Regions from separate parts of the Streptomyces sp. NPDC019890 genome, predicted to be linked through region 3. Evidence: predicted binding sites of a transcription regulator. Region 3 holds the regulator's gene; each other region holds the start of a gene.
What was found. Region 3 encodes HrcA, which represses chaperone genes, less so after heat shock. Its sites were predicted from a motif close to TTNGCACTCNGNNNNNCNGAGTGCNAA; they were not measured.
Positions count from the first base shown of each region.

Region 1: a site for HrcA is predicted at 1,980-2,006, ahead of groES (co-chaperone GroES). Genes of this name have one in related genera too.
Region 2: a site for HrcA is predicted at 1,792-1,818, ahead of groL (chaperonin GroEL). Genes of this name have one in related genera too.

Region 1 is NZ_JBJDQK010000006.1:266,676-272,357, reverse strand. It holds gene groL (chaperonin GroEL) at 1-1,415, opposite strand, end outside; gene groES (co-chaperone GroES) at 1,525-1,833, opposite strand; gene ACI2LP_RS18910 (polysaccharide deacetylase family protein) at 2,234-2,878, opposite strand; gene ACI2LP_RS18905 (polysaccharide deacetylase family protein) at 2,875-3,795, opposite strand; gene ACI2LP_RS18900 (methyltransferase domain-containing protein) at 3,908-5,095, shown strand; gene ACI2LP_RS18895 (hypothetical protein) at 5,185-5,682, shown strand, end outside.
Region 2 is NZ_JBJDQK010000004.1:76,497-82,178, forward strand. It holds gene thrC (threonine synthase) at 1-621, shown strand, start outside; gene ACI2LP_RS12650 (MoaD/ThiS family protein) at 648-923, shown strand; gene ACI2LP_RS12655 (cold-shock protein) at 1,354-1,557, shown strand; gene groL (chaperonin GroEL) at 1,944-3,566, shown strand; gene ACI2LP_RS12665 (sigma-70 family RNA polymerase sigma factor) at 3,757-5,217, shown strand; gene ACI2LP_RS12670 (CAP domain-containing protein) at 5,248-5,640, opposite strand.
Region 3 is NZ_JBJDQK010000002.1:367,515-373,196, forward strand. It holds gene ACI2LP_RS06115 (nitronate monooxygenase) at 1-756, opposite strand, end outside; gene dnaJ (molecular chaperone DnaJ) at 925-2,061, opposite strand; gene hrcA (heat-inducible transcriptional repressor HrcA) at 2,062-3,087, opposite strand; gene ACI2LP_RS06130 (MBL fold metallo-hydrolase) at 3,265-3,987, shown strand; gene ACI2LP_RS06135 (DUF3097 domain-containing protein) at 3,997-4,797, shown strand; gene hemW (radical SAM family heme chaperone HemW) at 4,914-5,682, opposite strand, start outside.

The DNA.
Region 1 (5,682 bases), on a different contig from region 3:
AGCTCCGCCACCTTGGCGGTGATGACGTAGCCCTCGAGGCCGGCGTTCTCGGCGATCCAGCGCAGCGGCTCGACGACGGCGCGGCGGACGACCGCGACACCGGTGGCCTCGTCGCCCTCCTTGCCGAGGTTGCCCTCGAGCACCTTGGCGGCGTGGACCAGTGCGGAGCCACCACCGGAGACGATGCCCTCCTCGACCGCGGCGCGGGTCGCGGAGATGGCGTCCTCCAGACGGTGCTTCTTCTCCTTCAGCTCCACCTCGGTGGCGGCGCCGACCTTGATCACGCACACGCCGCCGGCCAGCTTCGCGAGGCGCTCCTGGAGCTTCTCGCGGTCCCAGTCGGAGTCCGTGGACTCGATCTCGGCCTTGATCTGGTTGACACGGCCGACGACGTCCTCGTGGCTGCCGCCACCGTCGACGATCGTGGTGTCGTCCTTGGAGACCGTGACGCGGCGGGCGCTGCCCAGCACGTCCAGGCCGGACTGGTCGAGCTTGAGGCCGACCTCCTCGGCGACCACGGTGGCGCCGGTGAGGGTGGCAATGTCCTGCAGCATCGCCTTGCGGCGGTCGCCGAAGCCCGGGGCCTTGACCGCGACCGCGTTGAAGGTGCCGCGGATCTTGTTGACGACGAGGGTGGAGAGGGCCTCGCCCTCGACGTCCTCGGCGATGATCAGCAGCGGCTTGGAGCTGCCCGCCTGGATGACCTTCTCGAGCAGCGGAAGCAGGTCCTGGATCGAGGAGATCTTGCCCTGGTGGATCAGGATGTACGGCTCGTCGAGGACGGCCTCCATACGCTCCTGGTCGGTCACCATGTACGGGGACAGGTAGCCCTTGTCGAAGGCCATGCCCTCGGTGAAGTCGAGCTCCAGACCGAAGGTGTTGGACTCCTCGACGGTGATGACACCGTCCTTGCCGACCTTGTCCATGGCCTCGGCGATGAGCTCGCCGACCTGCTGGTCCTGCGCGGAGAGCGCAGCGACGGCAGCGATGTCGGCCTTGTCGTCGATCGGACGGGCGGTCGCGAGGAGCTCCTCGGACACGGCCGCGACCGCGGCGTCGATGCCCTTCTTCAGGGCGGCCGGGGACGCGCCGGCGGCGACGTTGCGCAGGCCCTCGCGGACGAGCGCCTGGGCCAGCACGGTGGCGGTGGTGGTGCCGTCACCCGCGATGTCGTTGGTCTTGGTCGCCACCTCCTTCACCAGCTGGGCGCCGAGGTTCTCGTACGGGTCCTCGATCTCGACCTCACGGGCGATGGTCACGCCGTCGTTGGTGATGGTGGGTGCGCCGAACTTCTTGTCGATGACGACATTGCGGCCGCGGGGGCCGATCGTCACCTTGACCGTGTCGGCAAGCTTGTTGACGCCACGCTCGAGGGCGCGACGGGCGTCCTCGTCGAACTTCAGGATCTTCGCCATGGAGCTGAATCAGTCCTCTCAAAATGAACTGCGCCCCGGGCCACCCGGCACGCGTGAATGAACACAGCAGCGGGGGCCAGGGGCGCAGTTCACAGCAAATTCTGGTGAATTACTTCTCGATGATCGCGAGCACGTCGCGAGCCGAGAGGACGAGGTACTCCTCGCCGTTGTACTTCACCTCGGTGCCGCCGTACTTGCTGTACAGCACGATGTCGCCGGTCTTCACGTCGAGCGGAAGCCGCTCGCCGTTCTCGAAACGGCCCGGGCCCACGGCCAGGACGACGCCCTCCTGGGGCTTCTCCTTGGCGGTGTCCGGAATGACCAGGCCAGAGGCCGTGGTCTGCTCGGCGTCGAGCGGCTGGACCACAATGCGGTCCTCGAGCGGCTTGATGGCAACCTTGGAGCTGGCGGTCGTCACGATCCGACCTCCCCCTTCGGAGATCTCACGGGGTTAACTGTCTGAGGTGGCGACCAGGTGGATCCGTCGTCGCGGGTGCCGGACCTGCCCGTCGCTGTGTTGGCACTCTCCGGTGGGGAGTGCCAGAACCGAGACTATGACCGGGATTAGCACTCGGTCAAGCGGAGTGCCAATTGATCTGCCGCGCGGCGGGGTCAAGCAGCCCTTCGGGCGCGGCGCGGGACGGACGCCGCCCGCCCGGCGTAGCCCCCGTCCGGCGTAGTCCCCATCCCACAGTCCCGCCCGGCGTGGTCCCCATCCGGCGCAGTCCGCCCGGCCGTGGTCCCCATCCAGCGCAGTCCCGCCGGCGCAGCTTTCTCAGCACCCGCTCAGCACCATCGCCCCCGTCGCGGCGCCCAACTCAGACGTAGTCCTCCAGGCGTGCCACCGCGTACCCCTGCTCCTGGATGCGGCGCAGCAGCCACACCGTCGTCCTCGCCTCCGCCCGCACGATGTCGCCGGGGCGGAGCCGATCGCCCTCCGCGTACTCCCTGGCCAGCACTACCGCGCGGATCCCGCAGTCCGCCGCCGCCCGCAATGTGTCCTCGTTGTACGTCGCGTGCGGCAGGCGGAACAGATGACGCCCCCGCTGCCCGCAGATCTCGGCGCGCTGCCTCTCGTACGAGAGGGCGCGCAGGTCGGAACGGGCGCTCCGACGGAACATGCTGACCGGCAACTTCAGCTCGGTGGTCATCCGGACGAACCGCGGGTCGTGCGCCGCGCCCTCGTCGAAGGTGAGGAAGACGACCTTGTCCGGGGTGTGCACCCGGTCCACCACATACGCCGTCGAGAGCCGGTGCGCAGGCGGCTTCGGCGCGGCGGCGAGCGGCCCGGCCAGCCCCCACCGCTTGTGCACCGCGGAGCCGGGCGCGCCCGCGCCGGGGGTGACCTTCTGCGCGGCCTTGCGCCCGAGGCGCTCGATCGGGTCCACCGACTGTGCGCACCCCGCGGTGAGCAGCGCACCGGCCGCCAGCAGCCCGGCCAGCAGCCGGTGCGCCCGTGTCATACGTAGTCCTCCAGCCTCGCCACGGCGTAGCCCTTGTCCGTGACCGTCTTCATCACCCGCCGGATCATGTCGGCCATGGTGCCCTTCCAGTCATGGCGGCCACGGAAGTGCGTGAGGATGATGTCGCCGGGGTGCAGGTCCCGGTCCCACTCCCGCCACTCCATGTGATCGGGAAAAGCCTCGGCGGCCCACAGGGGCACGGCCTTCACACCACACGACCGAGCGACGCGCAGCGTGTCCCGGTTGTAGTTGCCGTACGGCGGGCGGAAGAGCGGGGGCCTCTTTCCGTACCGCTTCTCGAGCTTGGTCTGCTGCCCGCAGATCTCCTGCTTCTGCTGGGTGTACGAAAGGCCGGGCAGGTATCGGTGGTTGAGGGTGTGGTTCTGCAGGGCGACGCCGTGGTCCTGCATCTGCTTGAAGTAGTCGTAGTTGTCGTCGATCAAGTAGTCGCTGAGGAAGGCGCTGTACGGGATCTGGAGATCGCTCATCATCCGGAGCAGGGCGGGGTCCTTCTCCGCACCGTCGTCGATCGTCAGGAAAACAATCTTCTCCTTGACCGGCACCGTGGTGAAGACGGGTGGCAGGGACTCGCCACCCTCCACCTCGAAGCCCTTGCGGGTGGTGATCTTGGGCTTCTCGGCGGGTGGCTGGGGCGCGGTCAGCGGGGTCTTGACCAGGCCCCACTTCTTGGCAGCGAGCACTCGTGCTGCCTGGGCGCGCTTCACCTTCGCAACGTACTCCGAGAGCGCGCCGGCCGGCCCTGCCGGCTGCTTCGGCTGCTTCGGCTGCTGACCGGGGGCGGGTTCCGCGCCACTGCTGAGGTCCGGGGACCCGGCGGCGCAGGCGGAGCCGAGGGCGGCGACCAGGAGCACGGCCAGGACGGCACGCGTCCTGCCGACTCGCGCCCCATTTGGCATCCTTTTTAACTTTTGTCTTACTAGCTGCATGGCGCCGCATCCTGTCAGCACCGGTCCGTACGACCCGGCCGACACCGCCGCCGGAGGCGCACCATCCCCCGGCTGGCCCACAATGGGCCGGGTGAACGACCTCGATCCCCTTGCCTCCTTCGCCGCTCTGCTCACCGAGGAGGGGCGGGCGCTGCTGGACTCCCTGGCCGACTACAACCCGTCCGAGGAACTGGCCGTCGCCACCCGGCTGCGCCGCGAGCACCCGGCGGAACTGGTCTCGGCGGCGCTCGGGCAGGCGCGGCTGCGCCAGCGGGCGGCCGCCAAGTTCGGGCCCGAGGACGCGGGCCGGATGTACTTCACGCCGAACGGCGTCGAGCAGGCGACCCGCCGCTCCGTCGCCTCGTACCGCGCCGAGCGCTTCGCCGCCCTCGGCGTACGGAGCGTGGCGGACCTGTGCAGCGGCATCGGCGGCGACGCGATCGCGCTGGCCCGGGCCGGCATCTCGGTGCTGGCGGTGGACCGGGACCCGCTGACGGCCGAGACCGTGCGCGCGAACGCCGAGGCGCTGGGTCTCGCGGAGCTGATCGAGGTCCGGTGCGCGGATGTCACCGACATCGACACGTCCTCCTACGACGCGGTCTTCGTCGACCCGGCCCGCAGGTCAGGACGCGGCCGGATCTTCGACCCGAAGGCGTACTCCCCGCCCCTGTCCTGGGCGATCGACGCGGCCCGAGCCCGCCCGCATGCGGCGCTCAAGATCGCCCCCGGTGTCCCGCACGAGGCCGTCCCCGAGGACGCCGAGGCGGAGTGGATCTCCGACCACGGCGATGTGAAGGAGGCCGTGCTCTGGTTCGGCACGACCCCCCGCACGGTACGGGCCACCCTCCTCCCAGGCCCGCGCTCGCTGACCGGCCGCGGACTGCCGGACCCCGAGGTCCGCAAGGTCGGCCGTTTCCTGTACGAGCCGGACGGCGCGGCCATCCGCGCGCATCTGGTCGCCGAGGTCGCTGAGGAACTGGACGGCGGACTGATCGACGAGACGATCGCGTACATCACGGCGGACGGGCTGCGCCCGACGCCGTTCGCCACCGCGTACGAGATCACCGATGAACTCCCCTTCAATCTGAAGAAGTTGAAGGCGCTGCTGCGGGAGCGGGAGGTCGGCGTACTGACGGTGAAGAAGCGCGGCTCGGCGGTGGAGCCGGAGGAGCTGCGGCGCAAGGTGAAGCCGCAGGGGCCGAATGCGGCGACGGTCTTTCTGACCCGGGTGGCGGGTGCGCCGACGATGCTGATCGGTCGGCCTGCGTAAGCCGGGTCACATCCTCCTTTTCGTCTGCAACTGCTCTGCTGTCAGGCCCGGTTGTTAGGCTGCCGGCTGACCACACCGGAGGGGGAGCCATGGTGGATCACGCCGATCTGGACGTGCCGGAAGATACGGCGAACGTGGGACGTGATGCGTGGGAGGCCGCGGCCCTGCGGCTGTTCGACGACAAGTACTCACTCGTCGCCACGGGCCCGCGCGTGCACTCGGATTGGCTGCTCGATGCCGTGGCCGTGATGAACCGGGACTTCGTCGATCCTCGGGGCTGGAGGGTGCTCGACTGGGACAGGGACAATGCGGACGAGATCGCGCGGCACGGCCATGCCTTCCCCTTCGACTCGCCCAGCACGGAGCTGCTGAACGAGTCGCTCACTCAGATCACTTCCGAGACCGCACCGCTGCTTCTCGTGGCGATGACGGACGACTGGTGCAATCTGCGGAATGCGCCTGGCTTTCCCGACCGGGCCGAGAGTCTGATCGCCGACGCGCACACACTGCTCGCTCGCTACGGGCAGCAATTCGAGTGCTACTCGAACGCGAACGATGTAGAAACGGCACCGGTCCCCCACCTTGCC
Region 2 (5,682 bases), on a different contig from region 3:
AACCTCCGCCCGTACTACGGCGAGGGCTCCAAGACGCTGGCGTACGAGATCTGCGAGCAGCTCGGCTGGCAGCTGCCGGACCAGATCGTCATCCCCATCGCCTCGGGCTCGCAGCTGACGAAGATCGACAAGGGTCTGCAGGAGCTGATCAAGCTCGGCCTGGTCGAGGACAAGCCGTACAAGATCTTCGGCGCCCAGGCCGAGGGCTGCTCGCCGGTGTCGACCGCCTTCAAGGCCGGACACGACGTCGTACGCCCGCAGAAGCCGAACACCATCGCCAAGTCGCTGGCGATCGGCAACCCGGCCGACGGCCCGTACGTCCTGGACATCGCCCGCCGCACAGGCGGTGCGGTCGAGGACGTCAATGATGAGCAGATCGTCGACGCGATCAAGCTGCTCGCTCGCACGGAGGGCATCTTCGCGGAGACCGCGGGGGGCGTGACCGTGGGCGTGACGCGGAAGCTGATCGAGGCGGGCGTGCTCGACCCGGCGCTCTCCACGGTCGTCCTCAACACCGGCGACGGCCTCAAGACCCTGGACGCGGTGGCGCCGACGACCGGCCCGTCCGCGACGATTCGCCCGAGCCTGGACGCGTTCCGCGACGCCGGCCTGGCCGGCTGATCCGACTCCCGAGAAAGGCACGCACCATGAGTGTCAACGTCCGCATCCCCACCATTCTCCGTACCTACACGGGCGGTCAGGCCGAGGTCTCGGCTCAGGGCGCGACCCTCTCCGAGGTGATCGCCGACCTGGAGAAGAACCACGCGGGAATCGCCGCCCGGGTCCTCGACGACCAGGGCAAGCTGCGCCGCTTCGTGAACGTGTACGTGAATGACGACGACGTGCGCTTCGAGCAGGGACTCGAGACGGCGACACCGGATGGGGCGGGAGTTTCGATCATCCCCGCCGTCGCCGGAGGCTGATCGTCAAACGCCGTGTCGGACGGCACACAGAGTTATGCGTATTGCCCTCTCCGCAAGAGAAGCGGAGGGGGCAATTCTGTATGGTTGAGCGCGGTACAGTTGGGGAAGCCCCCCTCCGCTGCGTGTGCCGGGCGCATATGAGAATGCGCCCGAGCGTGACAAGAAGCAGCCAATATGGTCGATCGAATTGCCTCTCTTAGGTGTGATTTGCCGGGCCCGACTTGCCCCGTAATTTCTTGAATTCGGGTCAATTTTCCGTTCGCGCGCGCTCAGAATTCTCGTCCGATTGACCTGTTGCAGAGGGCAGTTGGGCAGATACATTCAGCCGCGGTCGACGCGTTCCGGCGCACACCCCTCCTGTCGGGGTGAGGTCTGACCCGGGTCCGCGAAGTGCGGTCCTGCGCAAGGGCCAGTAATAGGGGAGTTAGGCATGGCTCAGGGCACCGTCAAGTGGTTCAACGCGGAGAAGGGGTACGGCTTCATCGCGGTCGACGGTGGTGCGGATGTTTTCGTCCACTACAGCGCGATCCAGATGGACGGCTACCGCACCCTTGAAGAGGGTCAGCGAGTTGAATTCGAGATCTCGCAGGGCCAGAAGGGGCCGCAGGCGGACATGGTCAAGCTCGCCGTCTGATCGGCGCGATCGACCACCGACGCACTCACGCTCACGCCGAAGGGCCCGCATCCCGCGAGGGATGCGGGCCCTTCGTGCGCGTCCCCGCGCGGCGGGGACTGCGCGCACGGTCGCCTGCGCCCGACCGGCTCCTCTCACGGAGCCCGAGGGCTTGCGCCCTCGCGTCGCCCGACCACCCCTCACGGAGCCCTTCGGGCGCTTGCACTCTCCGGGGTCGAGTGCTAATCATTGGCGTTAGCACTCTGACAGTGAGAGTGACAACGAGGACCGGGTCGGTGAGGTCCGCAAGCCGGGTGGGGCAAGGAACCACAAGGCCTGCAGGCCGTCCGTCGCGGGCGCCAGGCGCGGTCCGGAGAATCCACCCCAGTCCGGGAGGACCACTTCACATGGCCAAGATCATCGCGTTCGACGAGGAGGCACGGCGCGGTCTCGAGCGCGGGATGAACCAGCTCGCCGACGCCGTCAAGGTCACCCTTGGCCCCAAGGGCCGTAACGTCGTCCTCGAGAAGAAGTGGGGCGCCCCCACGATCACCAACGATGGTGTTTCCATCGCCAAGGAGATCGAGCTCGAGGACCCGTACGAGAAGATCGGCGCCGAGCTGGTCAAGGAAGTCGCCAAGAAGACGGACGACGTCGCCGGCGACGGTACGACCACCGCGACCGTTCTCGCCCAGGCCCTGGTTCGCGAGGGCCTGCGCAACGTAGCCGCCGGCGCCAACCCGATGGCCCTCAAGCGCGGCATCGAGAAGGCCGTCGAGGCCGTCTCGGGTGCCCTGCTCGAGCAGGCCAAGGACGTGGAGACCAAGGAGCAGATCGCTTCGACCGCCTCCATCTCCGCCGCCGACACCCAGATCGGCGAGCTCATCGCCGAGGCCATGGACAAGGTCGGCAAGGAAGGCGTCATCACCGTCGAGGAGTCCCAGACCTTCGGTCTGGAGCTGGAGCTCACCGAGGGTATGCGCTTCGACAAGGGCTACATCTCGGCGTACTTCGCCACCGACATGGAGCGTATGGAGGCGTCGCTCGACGACCCGTACATCCTGATCGTCAACTCGAAGATCAGCTCGGTCAAGGACCTGCTGCCGCTCCTCGAGAAGGTCATGCAGTCCGGCAAGCCGCTGCTGATCATCGCCGAGGACGTCGAGGGCGAGGCCCTGTCGACCCTGGTCGTCAACAAGATCCGCGGCACCTTCAAGTCCGTTGCCGTCAAGGCCCCGGGCTTCGGCGACCGCCGCAAGGCGATGCTCAACGACATCGCCATCCTCACCGGCGGCACGGTCATCTCCGAGGAGGTCGGCCTCAAGCTCGAGAACGCCGGCCTGGACCTGCTGGGCCGCGCCCGCAAGGTCGTCATCACCAAGGACGAGACCACGATCGTCGACGGTGCGGGCGAGAGCGACCAGGTTGCCGGTCGCGTCAACCAGATCCGTGCCGAGATCGAGAACTCCGACTCGGACTACGACCGCGAGAAGCTCCAGGAGCGCCTCGCGAAGCTGGCCGGCGGCGTGGCCGTCATCAAGGCCGGCGCCGCGACCGAGGTCGAGCTCAAGGAGCGCAAGCACCGCATCGAGGACGCGGTGCGCAACGCCAAGGCCGCCGTCGAGGAGGGCATCGTCGCCGGTGGTGGCGTGGCGCTCATCCAGGCGTCCGCCGTCTTCGAGAAGCTCGAGCTCGAAGGTGACGAGGCCACTGGTGCCGCCGCTGTGAAGCTGGCCCTGGAGGCCCCGCTGAAGCAGATCGCGGTCAACGCCGGCCTTGAGGGCGGCGTCGTTGTGGAGAAGGTGCGCAACCTGACCGTGGGTCACGGCCTCAACGCCGCGACCGGTGAGTACGTCGACATGATCGCCGAGGGCATCATCGACCCCGCGAAGGTGACCCGCTCTGCCCTGCAGAACGCGGCCTCCATCGCGGCGCTGTTCCTGACCACCGAGGCCGTCATCGCCGACAAGCCGGAGAAGGCCTCTGCGGCCGCTCCGGGCGGCATGCCGGGCGGTGACATGGACTTCTGAGCCTCATCGGCTCGGACCCGGTCCTGACCGAGGGCGGTACCCCCACTCCCAGGGGGGTACCGCCCTCGGGCGTTTCAGGATCCGGGCCGGGGAGGGCGAGTCGGTTTCTGTTATCCGATCGGCGCCCACAGGTCTCCTCCAGGCAGGACTCTGAGCGACGGGGTCGAACAGGCAAGGGGCGAGGGCACGTATGCACAGGGACGACAGACACAGTCCGGAACTGGTGACGGAGGCGAGGGCGGGGGACCAGCAGGCCCGGGAGCGGCTGGTCGCCGACTACCTTCCCCTCGTCTACAACATCGTCGGCCGGGCACTGGACGGCCACGCGGACGTCGACGACGTGGTGCAGGAGACCATGTTCCGTGCACTCGACGGACTCGGCGGGCTGCGCGAGCCCTCCCGCTTCCGCTCCTGGCTGGTCGCGATAGCGATGAACCAGATACGTCGGCGCTGGACGCTCCAGCAGCAGACCCCCACAGCCCCGCTGGACCGCGTGGCGGAGACCGCCGACCCGACCGGTGACTTCGTGGATCTCACCATCCTGCGTCTGGGGCTGTCCGGACAGCGCCGCGAGGTCGCCGAGGCCACCCGCTGGCTGGACGAGAGCGATCGTGAACTGCTGGCCCTGTGGTGGCAAGAGGCCGCAGGGCAACTGAGCCGTGCCGAGCTTGCCGGGGCGCTGGATGTCACTCCGCAGCACGCCGCGGTCCGCATCCAGCGGATGAAGACCCAGCTGGAACTGGGCCGTGTCGTGTCCCGTGCGCTGGCCACCGAGCCGCGCTGCGTCGAACTGGCCGCCGTCTCCGCGGCCTGGGACGGGCAGCCCTCGCCGGTGTGGCGCAAGCGGATGGCCAAGCACGTGCGCGTGTGCGCCCGCTGCTCGGGGCACTGGTCGAATCTCGTACCCGCAGAGGGACTGCTGGCCGGCATGGCGATGGTGGTCCCGCTCGACGGCCACCCTCCCGTTCCGCCGAGCCAGTTCGGCACGGCCGGCCAGGGGGACCTCGCCGGGACGGGGCAGCCCGGGGACCCGACCGGCGCAACCGGCGGGGGGCTGAGCGTACCCGTGGCGGCGACAGTCGGAGGGATCGTGGTCGTGGTCGGCGTACTCCTCGCCCTGGTGTGGCCCACCGCGAAGCCTTCGGCCGACCGGGCCCCGGTGGCGGCTCCGCCCGCTGCGAAGCCCACTCGCACCCCCAGTCCGACACGCATGCCGACCCCCACCGCCTCACCCGTCGTGAAGCCCCCCAAGCCCTCTCCGTCCGCGGCGAGCGTTGAGGAACGTCTCACCGCCCTGGTCAACTCCCGGCGAGCCGAGGCCGGCTGCGCCCCGCTGCGGATCGATCCGCGACTCAGTGCCGCGGCCCGCAAACATGCCAAGGACATGGTGGCGCGTGGCTACTTCGACCATGCCGACCCGGAGGGACGGCATGCCGACGCCCGGATCTCGGCAGCCGGATACGACCTGAGCCGGTGGGCCGAGAATCTGGACCAGGGTCCTGGCAAACCCGCAACGGTGGTCGATGACTGGATGGACGGCTCGATCCATCAGGACAACATGCTCGACTGCCGGTACCGGGACACCGGCGTGGCAGCCGTACCCGGTCCCGACGGGACGGTGTGGGTCCAGAACCTCGCCACGCCGGCCTGAGCCCGCACCGTCCGTCGGGTGCTCTGGCGGTCAGCCGCCGAAGTTCTGCACCCACCAGGGGCCGTTCGCGCTGAAGTTCACGCCGACGCCCAGGTCCTTGAACCCGCAGTCCAGTATGTTGTCGCGGTGCCCGGGGCTGTTCATCCAGTCACGCATCGCGGAGACGGGGTCCTTCGGCCCTTTGTGTATGTTCTCCCCCCACTTGCCGACGGGATAGCCGGCGGCGTTCATCCGGTCGTCGGCATGCCGCCCCTCCGGGCTTGTGTGCTCGTAGTAGTTGCGGGCTGCCATGTCGTCGGCGTGCGCCTGGGCGGCGGCCTGCACTCGGCCGTCGACGCGCAGGGGCGAGCACCCGGCCTTGGCGCGTTCGGCGTTGACCAGCGCGGCAATCCGCTGGACGTAGTCGGCGGCCTTGCCGGTCACAGGATTTCCCGCGGTGGGGACGCTCGCGCCCGAACCGGCAGG
Region 3 (5,682 bases):
GTGCAGCGCATTGGCGCCGGACTCGGGGCAGACCAGGAACGCGGTCCCGAGCTGCCCGGCGACCGCGCCCGCGGCGAGCGCGCCGGCGATCTGCCCGCCGCGCATCAGGCCGCCCGTGGCGATGATCGGCAGCTGTACGGTCTCGCGGACCAGCGCGATGAGCGAGAGCAGCCCGATCCCGGCACCGTCGGACTCGGGATCGTCCCGGTGCGTGCCCTGGTGTCCGCCCGCCTCGATGCCCTGCACACACACGGCGTCGGCACCGGCCCACTGGGCGGCCTGCGCCTCGTCGGGCGAGGTGACGGTGACGACGGTGAAGGTGCCGGCCTTGGCGAAGGAGTCGAGCACGTCACGGGTCGGGCAGCCGAAGGTGAAGGAGACGACGGGAACGGGGTCGTCGAGCAGGATGGCGAGCTTGGCCTCGTACCCGTCGTCGCGCCCGGAGTCGGGGTCGCCCAGCGGCGTCTCGTACCAGGCCGCCTCACCGGCGAGCTGGTGCCGGTATACCTCGACGGCGGCGGGGTCGGCGGTGCCCGGCTGCGGCATGAAGAGATTCACGCCGAAGGGCTGCGAGGTGAGCCCGCGGACCTGTTTGACCTCCTGGTACATGCCGTCCGCGGTCTTGTACCCGGCAGCGAGAAACCCGAGCCCACCGGCGTCGGACACGGCGGCGGCCAAGGGGGGACAGGATGCGCCGCCCGCCATGGGGGCCTGCACGATCGGGTGCCGGCAGAGATCGGTCAGTGCGGAGGACATGCAGGCATGGTGCCACGTCGCTCGCGCGGCACCGAATCGGGTGTTCGGTGCCCGAAAAAGGGCGCCGACGGGGGTGTGCGGGCCCCGGTGCGGCGCCCCGGCCGGGCTGTGGGGCGCGTTTTTGCGCACCCCACACGCCGACAGGCACACGCGGCGCCCGGCCCCGACCTACCGACCGTTGAACGCGTCCTTCAGGCGGGAGAACAGGCCCTGCTGGCCCGGCTGGAACTGGCCCAGTGGCCGTTCCTCGCCGCGCAGCTTCGCCAGATCCCGCAGCAGCCTCTCCTGGTCCGCGTCCAGCTTCGACGGCGTCATCACCTCGACATGCACGATCAGGTCGCCACGCCCCCCGCCCCGCAGGTGCGTGATCCCGCGCCCGTGCAGCGGGATCGACTGGCCCGACTGCGTGCCCGGGCGGATGTCGACCTCTTCCATCCCGTCCAGCGTCTCCAGCGGGCACTTCGTGCCCAGCGCCGCCGCCGTCATCGGGATTGTCACCGTGCAGTGCAGATCGTCGCCGCGCCGCTGGAAGACCGGGTGCGGCAGCTCGTGGATCTCCACATACAGATCACCCGCGGGGCCGCCGCCCGGCCCGACCTCACCCTCACCGGCGAGCTGGATGCGCGTCCCGTTGTCGACGCCGGCCGGGATCTTGACCGTAAGCGTCCGGCGGGACCGCACACGCCCGTCGCCCGCGCACTCGGGGCACGGCGTCGGCACGACCGTGCCGAAGCCCTGGCACTGCGGGCACGGCCGCGAGGTCATGACCTGTCCCAGGAAGGACCGCGTCACCTGCGAGACCTCACCACGGCCACGGCACATGTCACACGTCTGCGCCGAGGTGCCCGGCGCGGCACCCTCACCGGAGCAGGTGGTGCACACGACGGCCGTGTCGACCTGGATGTCCTTCGTCGTACCGAAGGCGGCCTCGTTGAGGTCGATCTCCAGGCGGATCATCGCGTCCTGGCCGCGCCGCGTACGCGACCTCGGCCCCCGCTGCGACGCCGTCCCGAAGAACGCGTCCATGATGTCCGAGAAGTTCCCGAAGCCACCGGCTCCGAAGCCGCCCGCGCCACCGCCGCCCGCCTGCGACAGCGGGTCCCCGCCGAGGTCGTAGACCTGCTTCTTCTGCGGGTCCGACAGCACCTCGTACGCGGCGTTGATCTCCTTGAAGCGCTCCTGCGTCTTCGGGTCCGGATTCACATCCGGGTGGAGTTCACGGGCAAGCCGGCGGAAGGCCTTCTTGATCTCGTCCTGGGACGCGTCGCGGCGTACGCCGAGTACGGCGTAGTAGTCCGTGGCCACTTACGACTCCGCCAGGATCTGTCCGACGTAACGTGCCACTGCGCGTACCGCTCCCATCGTTCCGGGGTAGTCCATGCGGGTCGGTCCGACCACGCCGAGTTTGGCAACTGCCTCGTCGCCCGAACCGTAGCCCACCGCGACGACGGACGTGGAGTTGAGGCCCTCGTGGGCGTTCTCATGACCGATCCGTACGGTCATGCCCATGCCGCCCGATTCCTTCGCCTCACCGAGCAGCTTGAGGAGCACCACATGCTCCTCGAGCGCCTCCAGCACCGGCCTGATGGTCAGCGGGAAGTCGTGCCCGAAGCGGGTCAGATTGGCTGTGCCGCCGATCATCAGCCGCTCCTCGGTCTCCTCGACCAGGGTCTCGAGCAGGGTCGAGAGCACGGTGGTGACGGTCCCGCGGTCCTCCGACTCGAAGGACTCGGGAAGGTCCTGCACCAGCTGCGGCACATCCGCGAAGCGGCGCCCGACGACCCGGCTGTTGAGCCGGGCCCGCAGGTCCGCGAGCGAGCTGTCGCCGAACGGCTCGGGGCAGTCGATCATGCGCTGCTCGACCCGCCCGGTGTCCGTGATCAGCACGAGCATCAGCCGGGCCGGCGCGAGGGAGAGGAGCTCCACGTGCCGGACGGTGGACCGGGTCAGCGAGGGGTACTGGACGACGGCGACCTGCCGGGTCAGCTGCGCCAGCAGCCGTACCGTACGGCCGACCACGTCGTCCAGGTCGACGGCTCCGTCCAGGAAGCTGTGGATGGCGCGCCGCTCGGGCGACGACAGCGGCTTGACGCCGGCCAGCTTGTCGACGAAGAGCCGGTAGCCCTTGTCCGTCGGGATACGGCCGGCGCTGGTGTGCGGCTGGGCGATGTAGCCCTCGTCCTCCAGCACGGCCATGTCGTTGCGGACGGTCGCCGGCGAGACGCCGAGCTTGTGACGCTCGGTGAGCGCCTTGGAGCCGACGGGCTCCTCGGTGCCGACATAGTCCTGGACGATGGCGCGCAGCACCTCGAGTCTGCGTTCGCTGAGCATCGCGCACACCTCCAGCTGTGGTTCCTCGGTGGTGCCTGGCACTCGCTGCGTACGAGTGCCAGCATTTCCCCGTGCCAGTGTACGGCGGTGGGGTACGCACCTAGCAAGGGCTGCCCGGCCGGGGCGGCCGACCACGCCACCGCGCGCTGTGCTGGTCGTTGCCAGTAGCGTCGCGGTATGGACGTCGGTTGGGAAGACTTCGGCTGGGAGCGGTTGGCCGACGGGGTGGGGCGTCGACGGCTGCCGGTCTGGGACGCGACCACCGGTTTGATCGCCGGTGAGGACCGTGTCCTCATGTACGACACGGGCTCCACACTGCGGGAGGGCGCCGAGCTGCGCACTCAGGCGCAGGGGCTGATGGCCGGCCGCCGGGTGACGCATATCGCACTGAGTCATCCCCACTTCGACCATGTACTGGGGACCGCGGCGTTCTCGGGGACCGAGGTGTACGGCGCGGTGGGCGTCGCGGATCTCATGAGGCGGGACCGGGACGCGATCCGGGGCTCGGCGGTACGTCACGGGGTCCTGGCCACCGACGCGGCGGAGGCGGTCGACGTGCTGGTGGTGCCGCAGCACCTGGTGTGCGGCGAGTGGACGCTGGACCTGGGCGGCCGACAGGTGCTGCTGGCGAACGTGGGCCCCGGTCATTCGGGCCACGACCTCGCGGTGCTGGTGCCGGGGGACCCGGAGGTGGTGTTCTGCGGCGACCTGGTGGAGGAGTCCGGCGAGCCGCAGGCGGGCCCGGACGCGATCCCGTCCCGCTGGCCGGCGGCGCTGGACCGGCTGCTGTCCCTGGGCGGCGAGGACGCGGTGTACGTGCCGGGGCACGGGGCGGTCGTGGACGCGACGTTCGTACGCGCGCAGCGGGACATGCTGGCGGCGCGCTTCGGGGTGTCGTAGCGTCGCCGAATGCGCAGCTACAGCCCGGATCTGACCCCGCCTTGGAAGAAGTCGCAGCCCGCACCGGAGGTGCCGGCCGAGCCCGATCTGGTCGTGGAGGAGGTCGGAACGGGCTTCTGCGGTGCGGTGATCCGCTGTGAGGCGGGGACGGTGACGCTGGAGGACCGCTTCGGCAAGCACCGGGTCTTCCCGCTGGAGCCGCGGGGCTTCCTCCTGGAGGGGAAGGTGGTCACCCTCGTCCGCCCCTCGGCTGCGGGCCCGGCCCGCCCGGCCCGTACCGCCTCGGGTTCGATAGCGGTCCCGGGCGCGCGCGCCCGCGTCGCCCGTGCGGGCCGCATTTACGTGGAGGGCCGCCACGACGCGGAGCTCGTGGAGCGGGTCTGGGGCGACGACCTGCGCATCGAGGGAGTCGTCGTCGAATACCTGGAGGGCATCGACGACCTCCCGTCGATCGTCGCCGACTTCGCCCCCGGCCCGGACGCCCGCCTCGGCGTCCTGGTGGACCACCTGGTCCCCGGCTCGAAGGAGTCCCGCATCGCGGACCGGGTCACGGGTGCGGACGTACTGGTGGTGGGCCACCCCTACATCGACGTGTGGGAGGCGGTGAAGCCCTCGTCGGTGGGCATCCCGGCGTGGCCGTCGATCCCGCACGGCCAGGACTGGAAGACGGGCGTCTGCCGCGCACTGGGCTGGCGGGAGAACACGGGGGCGGCGTGGCAGCGGATTCTGTCCGGGGTGCGGTCTTACAAGGATCTGGAGCCGGAGCTGCTGGGGCGGGTGGAGGAGCTGATCGACTTCGTGACGCCGTAGGAATTCAAACCCCTCCGGCGATTGAGAAGCTGGGGTCCCCCCACGCCCGCAGGGCGTAGGGGGAGGGTTCGGGGCGGGGCACCCGACTCGGGAACGGCCCGCAGGGCCCAGCCCCGTCAGTCCACCAGGTCCCGCACAACTCCGTCCGCCAGCAACCGCCCCCGCAACGTCAGCACCGCACTCCCCGCCTCGTACGGCCCCGCCTCCAGCAAGCCGTCCGCCAGTGCGCGGCCCGCAGCCGCGAGGCCCGTCGGCCGGAGCAGCGACAGTGGCACGCCCTCGCGCAGGCGCAGTTCCAGCAGCACGCGCTCCACCCGGCGGTCCTGCGGCGAGAGCACCTCGCGGCCCGCCCCCGGCGACCGCCCCTCCGCCAGCGCCGCCGCATACGCGCCCGGGTGCTTCACGTTCCACCAGCGCACCCCGCCCACATGGCTGTGCGCCCCGGGTCCCGCGCCCCACCAGTCCGCGCCGCGCCAGTACAGCTCGTTGTGCAGGCACCGGCCCGCCCGGGAGGTCGACCAGTTGGAGACCTCGTACCAGTCGAAACCGGCGCGCGACAGCACGTCGTCGGCGATCAGATACCGGTCCGCGTGGACGTCGTCGTCCGTCATCGGGACCTCGCCGCGCCGGATCCGCCGCGCCAGCTGCGTGCCCTCCTCCACGATCAGCGCGTACGCCGAGATGTGGTCGGGACCCGCGCCCACCGCCGCCGCGAGCGACGCCCGCCAGTCGTCGTCGGACTCCCCCGGCGTGCCGTAGATCAGGTCCAGGTTCACATGGCCGAAGCCCGCCACCCGCGCCTCCGCCACGCACGCCTCGGGCCGCCCCGGTGTATGCGTACGGTCCAGCACCTTCAGCACATGCTGCCGGGCGCTCTGCATCCCG